3 regions of the Saccharothrix sp. NBAS 001 genome follow, and region 1 is predicted to be linked to each of the others. Evidence: riboswitches for the same ligand, from Rfam matches in the RefSeq annotation. Region 1 holds a riboswitch; each other region holds the start of a gene.
What was found. A riboswitch is a leader RNA that binds a small molecule or an ion and turns the genes downstream of it on or off. The one in region 1 is predicted to bind glycine.
Positions count from the first base shown of each region.

Region 1 (3,911 bases):
GACCGCGAAGTCGGCCTGGTCGAGCAGGTCGTGGCACCGCTGTACCGGCAACGCGACCCGAGGGCGCGGGCGCGCGCCGACGAACTCGTCCGCGAGTTGGCGGCGCTTTCCGTAACGCTGCACACACTCCTGGTGAAGACCGGGCTGCGCGACGTCGCCGGTGGGCGGGTTTCGCCCAGGTGAACCGGGGTCCGCATGGTGATCGCGGATACCAGGTGTTGCGCACAAGGCCCGCTTGGCGGGTAGCGTCGAATGGGTACGTGGGGGATCCTCGTGGGATAGCGGGGACGCCAGAATTTCAGCGCGCTGAGGGAGGCGATACCCGATGAGCGAGATGCGCGTCGTCGGCGTGCGGGTGGAGCTGCCCGCCAACCAGCCGATCCTGCTGCTGCGCGAAACCGAGGGCGAGCGCTACCTGCCGATCTGGATCGGCTCGGTGGAGGCCACCGCCATCGCCCTGGAACAACAGGGCGTGCGTCCGGCGCGGCCACTGACCCACGACCTGCTCAAGGACGTCATCGGGGCGTTGGGCCGCAACCTGGAACAAGTCCGGATCACCGACTTGCAGGAGGGCACGTACTTCGCCGAGCTGGTGTTCGACGGAGACGTGCGGGTGTCGGCGCGTCCGAGCGACTCGGTGGCGCTGGCGCTGCGGATCGGCGTGCCGATCCACGCCGAGGAGTCGGTGCTGGCCGAGGCGGGCCTGATCATCCCGGACGAGCAGGAGGACGAGGTGGAGAAGTTCCGCGAGTTCCTCGACTCGGTCTCGCCGGAGGACTTCCGCGGCGCGGACACCTAGGAGCGCCGTGCGGGAGCCGCCCGAGGGCGGCGAGGTTCGACGGAGGCGTCCGGCCCGCGAGGCCGGACGGGCGGCCCGGAGCGCTCGCTCCGGGCTTTCGCGCGTTCACGGGCCCCATCGCGCCCGACCGCGTCCGCGCGCCGCCGGGAGGTCTCGTCGCGCGGGTCGCAACGGCCCCTCGCGTGTGCCGCGTCGGGGTGTCCCGGGGCTCTCCAGGCGGGCCGTCGGAGCGCACGTCGAGCGTCCGGTGGCGGGCTGTGAGTGGGTCTGTCGTCGGTTCGTGTGCCGGGTGGGCCACGAGGGGCCGGTGGTCCGGCCGCGAGTCGGGTCGGCCCCTCGTGGTGTGTGCGGTGAGTTGTGGATCAACCCCGCGTGCCACCCCCCGGTGTCACACCACCGGATTACACAACGTCAGCAGTGATCGGCTAAACGATCACTAAACGTCACCCGAATGGCTTACAACGGGCGACTCTCTCAACCTCAACGTGAGGTTGAGACGCGACACGCTCAGCGCGTCGCGTTGACCTGCCCCCTAGCCGGTCTTACCGTCGAACTCAGGTGAATTGCCACGGTGTGATTTCGGCGCCGGGGCGGCTTCACGTTGGTCGCCGGCTGTCGTGGCCGGACCGAGGGGAGGCAGGCGTGGTCGAGGAAGCCATCCGGGCCGGATCCGGCGAACAGGGTGAGCTGTTCCCGGACTCCTCGCTGCCGGATGAACTCGTGGGCTACCGGGGCCCCGCCGCGTGCCAGATCGCGGGGATCACCTACCGCCAGCTCGACTACTGGGCCCGCACCGGACTGGTCAACCCGACCATAAGGAGTGCCCAGGGCTCAGGCAGCCAGCGGCTGTACTCGTTCAAGGACATCCTGGTGCTCAAGGTGGTCAAGCGGCTGCTGGACACCGGGGTCTCGTTGCAGAACATCCGGGTCGCGGTCGACCACCTGCGCCGCCGCGGCGTCCAGGACCTGGCCCGGATCACGCTGTTCAGCGACGGCACGACGGTCTACGAGTGCACCTCGCCGGAGGAGGTCGTCGACCTGCTGCAAGGCGGTCAGGGCGTGTTCGGGATCGCGGTCAGCGGGGCGATGCGGGAGATCAGCGGCACCATCCACGAGTTCCCCGCCGAGCGCGCGGACGGACTGGAGATCGACGAGACCCCGAACGACGAGCTGTCCCGCCGGCGGCGGACGCGGGCCACCGGCTGAGATCCGCGTCGCGTCCGGGTCGGGCTCCGGCCCTGGTCCGGGTATCATTCGCGGGTAGTCGCTTTATCCCGCGCGGGAGAGTCCGAGCACGTCTCGGCGCCGAAGGAGCAAATCCTCCCCGGAACCTCTCAGGCGCAAGGACCGCGCGGGTGAGACGCCTCTGGAAAGCGGGTCGGTTCGCCGACCCCGCCGACGGTGCAAGCCCGGCCCGCTGACGGCCGGGTGAAGCTCTCAGGCGCCCGGACGGGCAGAAGACAGAGGGGGAGGGCAACGGCAGAAGTGTGCCCGTAGCCCCGGAGGCGTATCTATGACGCAGGACCGCATCCCCCTCGCCGCTCTTGAGCACGGCACCCCCTTCGCCGACCGCCACGTCGGCCCCCGGCCGGCGGAGCTGGCCCGCATCCTCGACGTGATCGGCGTCGGTTCCCTGGAGGAGCTGGCGCAGCGCGCGGTACCCGAGTCGATCCGGGAGCGCGAACTGGTGCTGGACCTGCCCGCGCCCGCCACGGAGACCGAGGCGCTGGCCGAGCTGCGCGCCCTGGCCGGCCGCAACAAGCCGCTCAAGCAGATGATCGGCCTGGGCTACTACGGCACCACCACCCCGCCGGTGATCCGCCGCAACGTGCTGGAGAGCCCGGCCTGGTACACCGCCTACACGCCCTACCAGCCGGAGATCTCGCAGGGCCGGCTGGAGGCGCTGCTGAACTTCCAGACCGTGGTGGCCGACCTGACCGGTCTGGCGCTGGCCAACTCGTCGATGCTGGACGAGTCCACCGCCGCCGCCGAGGCGATGACGCTGGTCCGCCGCGCGGGCAAGAGCAAGTCGACCAAGTTCGTGGTGGACCAGGACACGCTGCCGCAGACGCTCGCGGTGATCGAGACCCGCGCCGAGCCGCTGGGCATCGAGATCGTCACCGCCGACCTGTCGCAGGGCCTGGAGGGCCTCGGCCTGGGCGGCGACTACTTCGGCGTGCTGCTGTCCTACCCCGGCGCGTCCGGCGTGGTGCGCGACCAGGAGGCGCTGATCGCGGAGATCCACGCGGCCGGCGCGCAGGCCGTGGTGGCCGCCGACCTGCTGGCGCTGGCGCTGCTGCGCCCGCCCGGCGAGATCGGCGCGGACGTCGTGGTCGGCACCACCCAGCGCTTCGGCGTGCCGATGGGCTTCGGCGGCCCGCACGCCGGGTACATGGCCGTCCGCACCGGCCTGGAGCGGCAGCTGCCCGGCCGGCTGGTCGGCGTGTCGGTGGACGCCGACGGCAACCGCGCCTACCGGCTGGCGTTGCAGACCCGCGAGCAGCACATCCGCCGCGAGAAGGCGACCAGCAACATCTGCACCGCGCAGGTGCTGCTCGCCGTGATCGCCTCCATGTACGCCGTCTACCACGGCCCGGAGGGCCTGCGCGCGATCGCGACCCGCGCCCACCGGATGGCGACCGTGCTGGCCGCCGGCCTGTGCGAGGCCGCGATCGAGGTCGTGCACGGCGAGTTCTTCGACACCGTGCAGGCGCGCGTCGAGGGCCGGGCCGCCGCGATCGTGGCCGCCGCCCGCGAGCTGGGCGTGAACCTGTGGCAGGTGGACGCCGACACGGTGTCGATCGCCTGCGACGAGACGACGACCCGCGAGGACCTGACCGCCGTGTGGCGGGCGTTCGGCGTGACCGTGTCCGACGTCGACGCCCTGGACGCCGACACCGCCGACGGCATCCCCGCCGACCTGCGCCGCACCAGCGACTACCTGACCCACCCGGTGTTCCACGCGCACCGCTCGGAGACCGCGCTGCTGCGCTACCTGCGGGCGTTGTCGGACAAGGACGTCGCGCTGGACCGCAGCATGATCCCGCTCGGCTCGTGCACCATGAAGCTCAACGCCACGGCCGAGATGGAGGCCATCACCTGGCCCGAGTTC
Region 1 is NZ_CM153251.1:5,561,419-5,565,329, reverse strand. Features, by position in the region: gene ftsR (transcriptional regulator FtsR) at 1-183, shown strand, start outside; gene AC0HI0_RS23175 (bifunctional nuclease family protein) at 326-799, shown strand; gene AC0HI0_RS23170 (MerR family transcriptional regulator) at 1,442-2,005, shown strand; glycine riboswitch at 2,069-2,159, shown strand; gene gcvP (aminomethyl-transferring glycine dehydrogenase) at 2,313-3,911, shown strand, end outside.

Region 2 (3,911 bases), 440 kb from region 1:
GAACTCGGGCGACGCGGCGTGCTTGAACGCCACCGCCTTGCCCGCGATCACGTGCTCCAGCGGGCCGCCCTGCTGGCCGGGGAACACCGCCGAGTTGATCTTCTTGGCCAGGTCGGCCTCGTTGGTCAGGATCACGCCGCCGCGCGGGCCGCCCAGCGTCTTGTGCGTGGTCGTGGTGGTGACGTGCGCGTGCGGCACCGGGTTCGGGTGCAGCCCGGCCGCCACCAGGCCGGCGAAGTGCGCCATGTCGACCATCAGGTAGGCGTCCACCGAGTCGGCGATCCGGCGGAACTCCGCGAAGTCGAGCTGCCTCGGGTAGGCCGACCAGCCGGCCACGATCAGCTTCGGGCGGTGCTCGGTCGCCAGCCGCTCGACCTCGGCCATGTCGACCCGGCCGTCGGTCTCCGACACGTGGTAGGGCACCACGTTGTAGAGCTTGCCGGAGAAGTTGATCCGCATCCCGTGGGTCAGGTGGCCGCCGTGCGCCAGGTCCAGGCCCAGGATCGTGTCGCCGGGCTGGAGCAGCGCGAACATCGCGCACGCGTTGGCCTGCGCACCCGAGTGCGGCTGGACGTTCGCGAAGCCCGCGCCGAACAGCTCCTTGACCCGCGCGATGGCCAGGCGCTCGATCACGTCGACGTTCTCGCAGCCGCCGTAGTAGCGCCGGCCGGGGTAGCCCTCGGCGTACTTGTTGGTCAGCACGGAACCCTGCGCCTGGAGCACCGACACCGGGGTGAAGTTCTCCGAGGCGATCATCTCCAAGGTGCCCTGCTGCCGGCCCAGTTCCGCGGCGACGGCCTCGGCGACCTCCGGGTCGAACTCCGCGAGGGAGGTGTTGAAGTGCTCGGACATGGTGTCTCCCTTACGAGTTTCGCTTGTAGAACGGCAGCGCGACGACTTCCACGGGTTCCTGCTTGCCCCGGATGTCGACGGCCAGCTCGGTGCCGGGCTCGGCGTGCTCCGGCGGCACGTACGCCATCGCGACCGAGTAGCCCAGGGTCGGCGACAGCGCGCCGCTGGTGACCTCGCCGATCACCGCGCCGGACGCGTCCAGCACCGGGTAGCCGTGCCGGGGTGCGCGGCGGGAGGTGGTCTTGAGGCCCACCAGCTTCGCCTCCACGCCCTTGTCGGCGACGGCGGCCAGCGCGTCGCGGCCGACGAAGTCCTCCGGCTTGTCCAGCTTCACCACGCGGCCCAGGTTGGCGTGGTACGGGGTGCGCTCGGTGGTCAACTCGTTGCCGTACAACGGCATCCCGGCCTCCAGGCGCAGCGTGTCGCGGCAGCCGAGGCCGGCGGGCCGCAGGTCGTGCGCGCGGCCCGCCTCCAGCAGCGCCTGCCACACGGCCGGCGCGTCGGACGGGTCCAGGAACAGCTCGAAGCCGTCCTCGCCGGTGTAGCCGGTGCGGGCGAGCAGCGCGGGCCGGCCCGCGACCTCGGTCGGGTAGGAGGCGTAGTACTTGACCGACGCCAGGTCGGTGGTGGTGAGGCCGGCCAGGATCGCGGTGGACGCCGGGCCCTGGATCGCGAGCAGGGCGTAGTCGACCGACTTGTCCACCACCGAGGTGTCGTAGCCGTCGGCCCGCTCCACCAGCGCCTCGAACACCACGGCGGCGTTGGAGGCGTTCGCGACGACCAGGTACTCCTGCTCGCCGGTCCGGTAGACGATCAGGTCGTCGATCACGCCGCCGTCCGGCCGGGTGATCATGGTGTAGCGGGCGCGGCCGACGGAGATCGCGGACGCGTTGCCGACCAGCGCGTGGTCCAGCGCGCGGCCGGCGTCGGGGCCCGACAGCACGATCTCGCCCATGTGCGTCAGGTCGAACAGGCCCGCCGACGTGCGCACGGCGTGGTGCTCGGCGAGTTCGCTGTCGTAGCGCAGCGGCATCCGCCAGCCCGCGAAGTCGGTGAACTGGGCGCCCAGCGCCTCGTGCTCGGCGTGCAGCGGCGTCCGGCGGGTTTCCACGGGGTGGTCCTCCCTGGTGGCGGGCACGGCGATGACACCGACCTGGTCGGTCGGCCGCCGTTGGTGAAGGATGACACGGTCCATCGGAGACTCCTCGTCGAGTGAGCCTCCCCCTCTGTCATGAGCCTGAGAGCTTCACCGCGCGCTGGGCGCGGCTTGCACCGTGGGCGAGGCGCGCAGCGCCTGCTTTCCAGAGTTGCCTTCGTCGGGCGGTAGCTGTGCCTGAGAGATTCCGGGGAGGAGTTGCTCCTTCGGCGCCCCTTGCGGGGACTCTCCCGCTCGACATCGACGGCCGTGTTCAGTTGGTACCGCCAGACGCTAGTTGTGCCTGGTAGGCACGGTCAACCGGGACCCGGTCACAACACCCGGCCGGCGCCGGGCCGCAGGTCGCACGGCGGTGGCGCGGGACCTGCCCGTCGACGGGCGGGCGGCGGGCGGAGGCGATCACCGCGCGGGTGCCGGCGCACCGGGTGCGCGAGACGGCCCCGGAGGCGTGCCACGTGCCCGCAGACGCGCCGGAAGCCCACAACCCGACAGGAAGCACCTCAAGCTCACACGACGCGCTCACAGCGGCTCCGGGCGCGGACGGCGCGGGCGGTCACAGCGCACGTTCCGCCTTGACGCTCTCGACCACCTTGCGCTCGGCGTAGAACGACACGAACGGGATGGTGCCCGCGAGCAGCACCAGCGCGGAGCCCTTGAGCGACCAGCGCGCCTTCAGCGCCAGGTCGACCGTGAAGACCAGGTAGATGGCGTACAGGAAGCCGTGGACGGGGCCGACGACGGCCATCATCCCGGCGTTGTCGCCGATGTACTTGACGAACATCGCGACCACGAGCAGGAGCAGGCCGACACCGACCACGTAAGCCATGAACCGGAACCGGCTCAACGCACCGCTCATCGCCTACCGACCGCCTTCGCTCACCGCTGGTCCCGCGCGTTGAGCTGCCGGAGGAAGCGGTTGTAGGCCGCCAACTCGTCGTCCTCGTCGTCGTGCGCGGGTGTTTTGACGGGTTCCACGGTAACCACCGGCCGCGGCGCGGGCGCCACCGGCTCCCGCGTCCCGACCGCCGGGTCCGCCCCGTCCTCGGCCCGGCGCTGCGCCGCGAGCTTGCGCAGCCGCCACACCATGAACAGGGGGAACAGGCCGAACAGCGGCCACTGGAAGACGTACCCGAGGTTCTGGAACGTGCCACCGGCTTCGGAGAACCGCTCCCACTGCCAGTAGGCCAGGCCGCAGCACACGATCAACGACACCAGGCAGACCGCCGCTACGACGAGCCGCTTGGGTGTCAGGAGGGTGCCGGGCACCCTCCCACACTACTTCGCGGAGTTCACTTCTCGACGGAAGGGGCTCCTCGCACAGGAGCCCGCCCTCCCGGTTGGTGCTGGTACCGCACTCGACGCCGCGCCCTCACAACGCGGCGCTGGTTCACGCAACGCCGTCCCGGCGCTGCCGCTGCAACCTGGCCACGCACCAGGCCGCCGCACTGCCCCGACGCAGGTGCTGGAGCACCGTCATCGGGCCGAGACGCCGTCCCAGGTCGGCGGGCGTGAGCCCGGCCGCCCGGTAGTCGAGCGCGCGCTGGTCCAACGGGCTGATGCCCGCGTCCCACCACCGCTCCGCCTCGGACAGGTCGCCCACCAGCTGCCAGTAGCTGGCGGCCGCCGCGAGCAGGACCTCGGGCACCTCGGGTGCCCTCTTCCGCATCGCCGCCACGTAGGCCGGGTCAGCGGATTCGACCCGAACCAGTCCGCGCGACCCGCCGTTCGCCCGTTGCACGGGGATCCCCGGCGCGGACGGCGGGGCCTCGGCCAGCCACTCGTCCTTGATCCGGTTCACCTCTTGCAACTCGGCGTCGTCCGAGCGCTCAGCCGCCCACTGCCGCAGCAGCTCGTCGACTCCGGAGTCCTCGACCATTCTGCCTCCTCGTCGGTCGAAGATCAG
Region 2 is NZ_CM153251.1:5,999,127-6,003,037, forward strand. Features, by position in the region: gene glyA (serine hydroxymethyltransferase) at 1-852, opposite strand, end outside; gene gcvT (glycine cleavage system aminomethyltransferase GcvT) at 863-1,963, opposite strand; glycine riboswitch at 2,072-2,162, opposite strand; glycine riboswitch at 2,164-2,251, opposite strand; gene AC0HI0_RS25455 (DUF3817 domain-containing protein) at 2,562-2,864, opposite strand; gene AC0HI0_RS25460 (hypothetical protein) at 2,885-3,274, opposite strand; gene AC0HI0_RS25465 (helix-turn-helix transcriptional regulator) at 3,396-3,884, opposite strand.
Region 2: it holds a riboswitch for glycine, as region 1 does, so the genes downstream of both, gcvT (glycine cleavage system aminomethyltransferase GcvT) here and gcvP (aminomethyl-transferring glycine dehydrogenase) in region 1, are expected to answer to the same signal.

Region 3 (3,911 bases), 1.3 Mb from region 1:
GGGTCCCGCCGAGCACCTCGGCCAGCCCGCCCGCGGCCATCGAGCACGCCGAGCCGACCTCGCCCTGGCACCCGACCTCGGCGCCCGAGATCGACGCGTTCTCCTTGAACAGCACGCCCACCGCGCCGGCGGTGAGCAGGAACCGCACCACGCCGTCGTCGGACGCGCCCGGCACGAACCGCGTGTAGTAGTGCAGGACGGCCGGGACGATGCCGGCCGCGCCGTTCGTCGGCGCGGTCACCACCCGGCCGCCGGCGGCGTTCTCCTCGTTGACCGCCAAGGCGAACAGCGTCACCCAGTCCATCACCCGCAGCGGGTCGGTGGCGTAGTGCTCGGCCGCGAGCCGTTGGCGCATCTCGGCGGCCCGCCGCCGCACCTTCAACCCGCCCGGCAGGACGCCGGTCTCGGTGCAGCCGCGCTCCACGCACTCCTGCATCACGCCCCAGATGTGCAGCAGGCCCTGCCGCACGTCGTCCTCGGAGCGCCAGGACAGCTCGTTCGCGAGCATGACCTCGCTGATGGACAGCCCGGTCTCCCGGGTCCGCGCCAGCAGCTCGTCACCGCTGAGGAACGGGTGCTCGATCGGCGTCGCGTCGGGCTTGATGCGGTCGGTCCCGCTGGCGGTCTCGTCGACCACGAACCCGCCGCCGACCGAGTAGTACACCGCCTCGTCCAACACCTCGCCGCCGGCGTACGCGGTGAAGCTCATCCCGTTGGGGTGCAGGGGGAGCGACTTGCGGCGGTGCATGATCAGGTCGGTGTCCTCGGTGAACGGGATCTCCCGCACACCGCCCAGCAGCAACCTTTTGGTCGCCCGGATCTCCTGCACGCGCACGTCGGCCGCGGCCGGGTCGACGTCCTCCGGCTTGTGCCCCTCCAGGCCCAGCAGCACGGCCTTGGGGCTGCCGTGGCCGTGCCCGGTCGCGCCCAGCGAGCCGAACAGCTGGACGTGCACGCGGTCCACCGAGGTCGTCCGGTGCCCGAGCCGCGCCACGAACATCGTCGCGGCGCGCATCGGGCCGACGGTGTGCGAACTCGACGGCCCGATGCCGACGGAGAACAGGTCGAAGACGCTGATCGCCACGGCGCTCAGTCCCCGGTCAGTTCCGCGTACTTCGCGGCGGTCAGCAGGCCCGTCGCGTCCTCGACGGCGACCTTGAACAGCCAACCCCCGCCGTACGGGTCGTTGTTGATCAGCGACGGGTCGTCGGCCGCCGCCGTGTTGACCTCCACGACCTCGCCGCTGACCGGCGCGTACAGGTCGCTCACGGACTTGGTCGACTCCAGCTCGCCGCACACGTCACCGGACTTGACCCGCTCGCCGACGGTGGGCAGCTGGACGAACACGATGTCGCCGAGCGACTCCGCCGCGTAGGAAGTGATGCCGATGGCCACGGGCTCCTGGGTACCCGGAGCCCAGTCGACCCACTCGTGCTCGGGCGTGTACAGCAGGTTTTCCGGATAAGTCACGTCAGCTCCTCGGTCCACGCGGCCAGGTCCCCTCTCTGTCCTGGGACCTGAGAGCTTCGCCGCAGCGCTGCGGCTTGCACCGTGGGTGCGCGCGTCAGCACGCTTTCCAGAGTCGCCTCGCCCGAGCGGTTCTCGTTGCCTGAGAGTGTGCGGGGTACTTGCTCCTTCGGCGCTCCGGACGTGCCGGAGGCTCTCCCGCTCGGGTTCCGGTGTCACCTGCGACACCGCGGCCGATGTTCAGTTGGTTGAACGCACGCACGCTAAGTCGTCGGCGACGCGGGTGTCAACGCGTGTCCAGAGAGTTCAACCGCCCTTCGCCGTTGTCCGGCCGGCACAACCGGGCAGGGGCGCGTTCGTGCCAACGGCACGATGACAGCCGGATGGCGGTACCGGACCTTGGGCAATAACAACGGCCCGAAGGAGCCCTCCGTGCGGATCTCAGTACCCCGCGAGATCAAGAACCACGAATACCGCGTCGCGCTGACCCCGGCAGGTGCCCACGAGCTGACGCTGCGCGGCCACGACGTGTTCGTCGAGGCCGGTGCGGGCCTCGGCTCGGCCATCACCGACGACGAGTACCTGGCCGCCGGCGCAAAGGTCCTGGCCACCGCCGGGGAGGTGTGGTCCGAGGGTGACCTGGTGCTCAAGGTCAAGGAGCCGATCGCGCAGGAGTACCCGCTGCTGCGCAAGGGCCAGACCCTGTTCACCTACCTGCACCTGGCCGCCGACCAGCCGCTGACGCAGGCGCTGCTGGACTCCGGCACCACCGCGATCGCCTACGAGACGGTGCAGACCGCGAACGGCGCGCTGCCGCTGCTGGCCCCGATGTCCGAGGTCGCGGGCCGGCTCGCGCCCCAGGTCGGCGCGTTCTCGCTGATGAAGCCGTCCGGCGGCCGGGGCGTGCTGCCCGGCGGCGTGCCCGGCGTGCACCCGGCGCGGGTGGTCGTGATCGGCGGCGGCGTGGCGGGCCTGAACGCGGCCACCATCGCCGTGGGCCTGGGCGCGGACGTCGAGATCCTGGACACCAACGTCGACCGGCTGCGCCACATCGACGCGATCTACCAGGGCCGCCTGCGCACCGTGACCTCCAACCGCTACTCGGTCGAGCAGGCCGTGCGCGAGGCCGACCTGGTCATCGGCGCGGTGCTGGTGCCGGGCGCGAAGGCCCCGAAGCTGGTGTCCAACGAGCTGGTGTCGCAGATGAAGCCGGGTTCCGTGCTCGTCGACATCGCGATCGACCAGGGCGGCTGCTTCGCCGACTCGCGGCCCACCACGCACGCCGACCCGACCTACCAGGTGCACGAGTCGGTGTTCTACTGCGTCGCGAACATGCCCGGTGCCGTGCCGCGCACGTCCACGTACGCGCTGACCAACGTGACGCTGCCTTACGCGGTCGCGTTGGCCGACAAGGGCTGGCAGGCGGCGCTGCGCGCGGACAAGGCGCTCGCGCTGGGCCTGAACGTGCACGAGGGCCTGCTGACGAACCAGCCGGTCGCCGAGGCGCACGGCCTCACCCACACTCCGCTCGAAGTCTGAGCACCCGCGAAGAAGGGGCGTCCACCTGCACGGTGGGCGCCCCTTCTCGCACGTCCGGGCATGAAAAGGCGGCCCGCTCAACCAGCCTGGGGGTCACTGGGAGCGGGCCGCGCCACCAATGCTAGCGGGGAACCGGGCGCCCTGCCCAGCCGCCCCGCCCATCTGACGCACAGATCTTTACCTGGCAGAGCACAGCCCGTGTCCGCCCTCAAGCAAACGAGTGAATTCACCGCGTAACAGGTAAGTCACGACGCCCGGTCGGCCGATGGACAGAGCGAGGCACCCGCGCGGTGACGCGGCGGGCTCGCCCCTCCGCGGTGAGCCCACCGCGCCGCCGCCGACCTCCGATCGGAGCGCACATGGCCGAACCACAGGGCTGGATCGACTGCCACGACCCGTTCGGCCGGGACCGGTCGATGACCGTCCTGGTCGAGGACGACCGGGTGCTGCTGGTCGCCCCACCCGGCGAATCAGCTGTGATGTCGGTCACCCAGACCCGCCGGCTGCACCGCCTGCTGGACCAGGCCGCGGACAGGATGTGACCGTGGACGAGACCCTGCGCGCCGCGGTGCTGCACCGGCTCACGCAGCTCGAAGAGGTCGCCGAGCGGGGCGCGGCCGAGGCGCTCGTGCCGCTGGCCCGCGCGGAGATCAACCGCCTCGCCGACACCTGGCGGCTGCTGCTCACCGTGCACCAGCCCGATTCCGACGGCCGCTGCCGCGCCTGCCCCGGCGTGCTGCGGCACAAGAAGTGGCCGTGCCAGGTGTGGACCATGGCCCACCAGCACCTGATCGGCGAGGGGCTGCCGCACCGCGAGCGGCGGCGTCCGCTGCGCGGTCCGTTCGGCCGGATGCGGGACGCCGAAGCGTCGGCCGAAACCCCCGTCGAGGCCACCACCGAGATCC
Region 3 is NZ_CM153251.1:6,893,607-6,897,517, forward strand. Features, by position in the region: gene AC0HI0_RS29650 (L-serine ammonia-lyase) at 1-1,084, opposite strand, end outside; gene gcvH (glycine cleavage system protein GcvH) at 1,090-1,470, opposite strand; glycine riboswitch at 1,587-1,678, opposite strand; gene ald (alanine dehydrogenase) at 1,900-3,006, shown strand; gene AC0HI0_RS29665 (hypothetical protein) at 3,366-3,548, shown strand; gene AC0HI0_RS29670 (hypothetical protein) at 3,551-3,911, shown strand, end outside.
Region 3: it holds a riboswitch for glycine, as region 1 does, so the genes downstream of both, gcvH (glycine cleavage system protein GcvH) here and gcvP (aminomethyl-transferring glycine dehydrogenase) in region 1, are expected to answer to the same signal.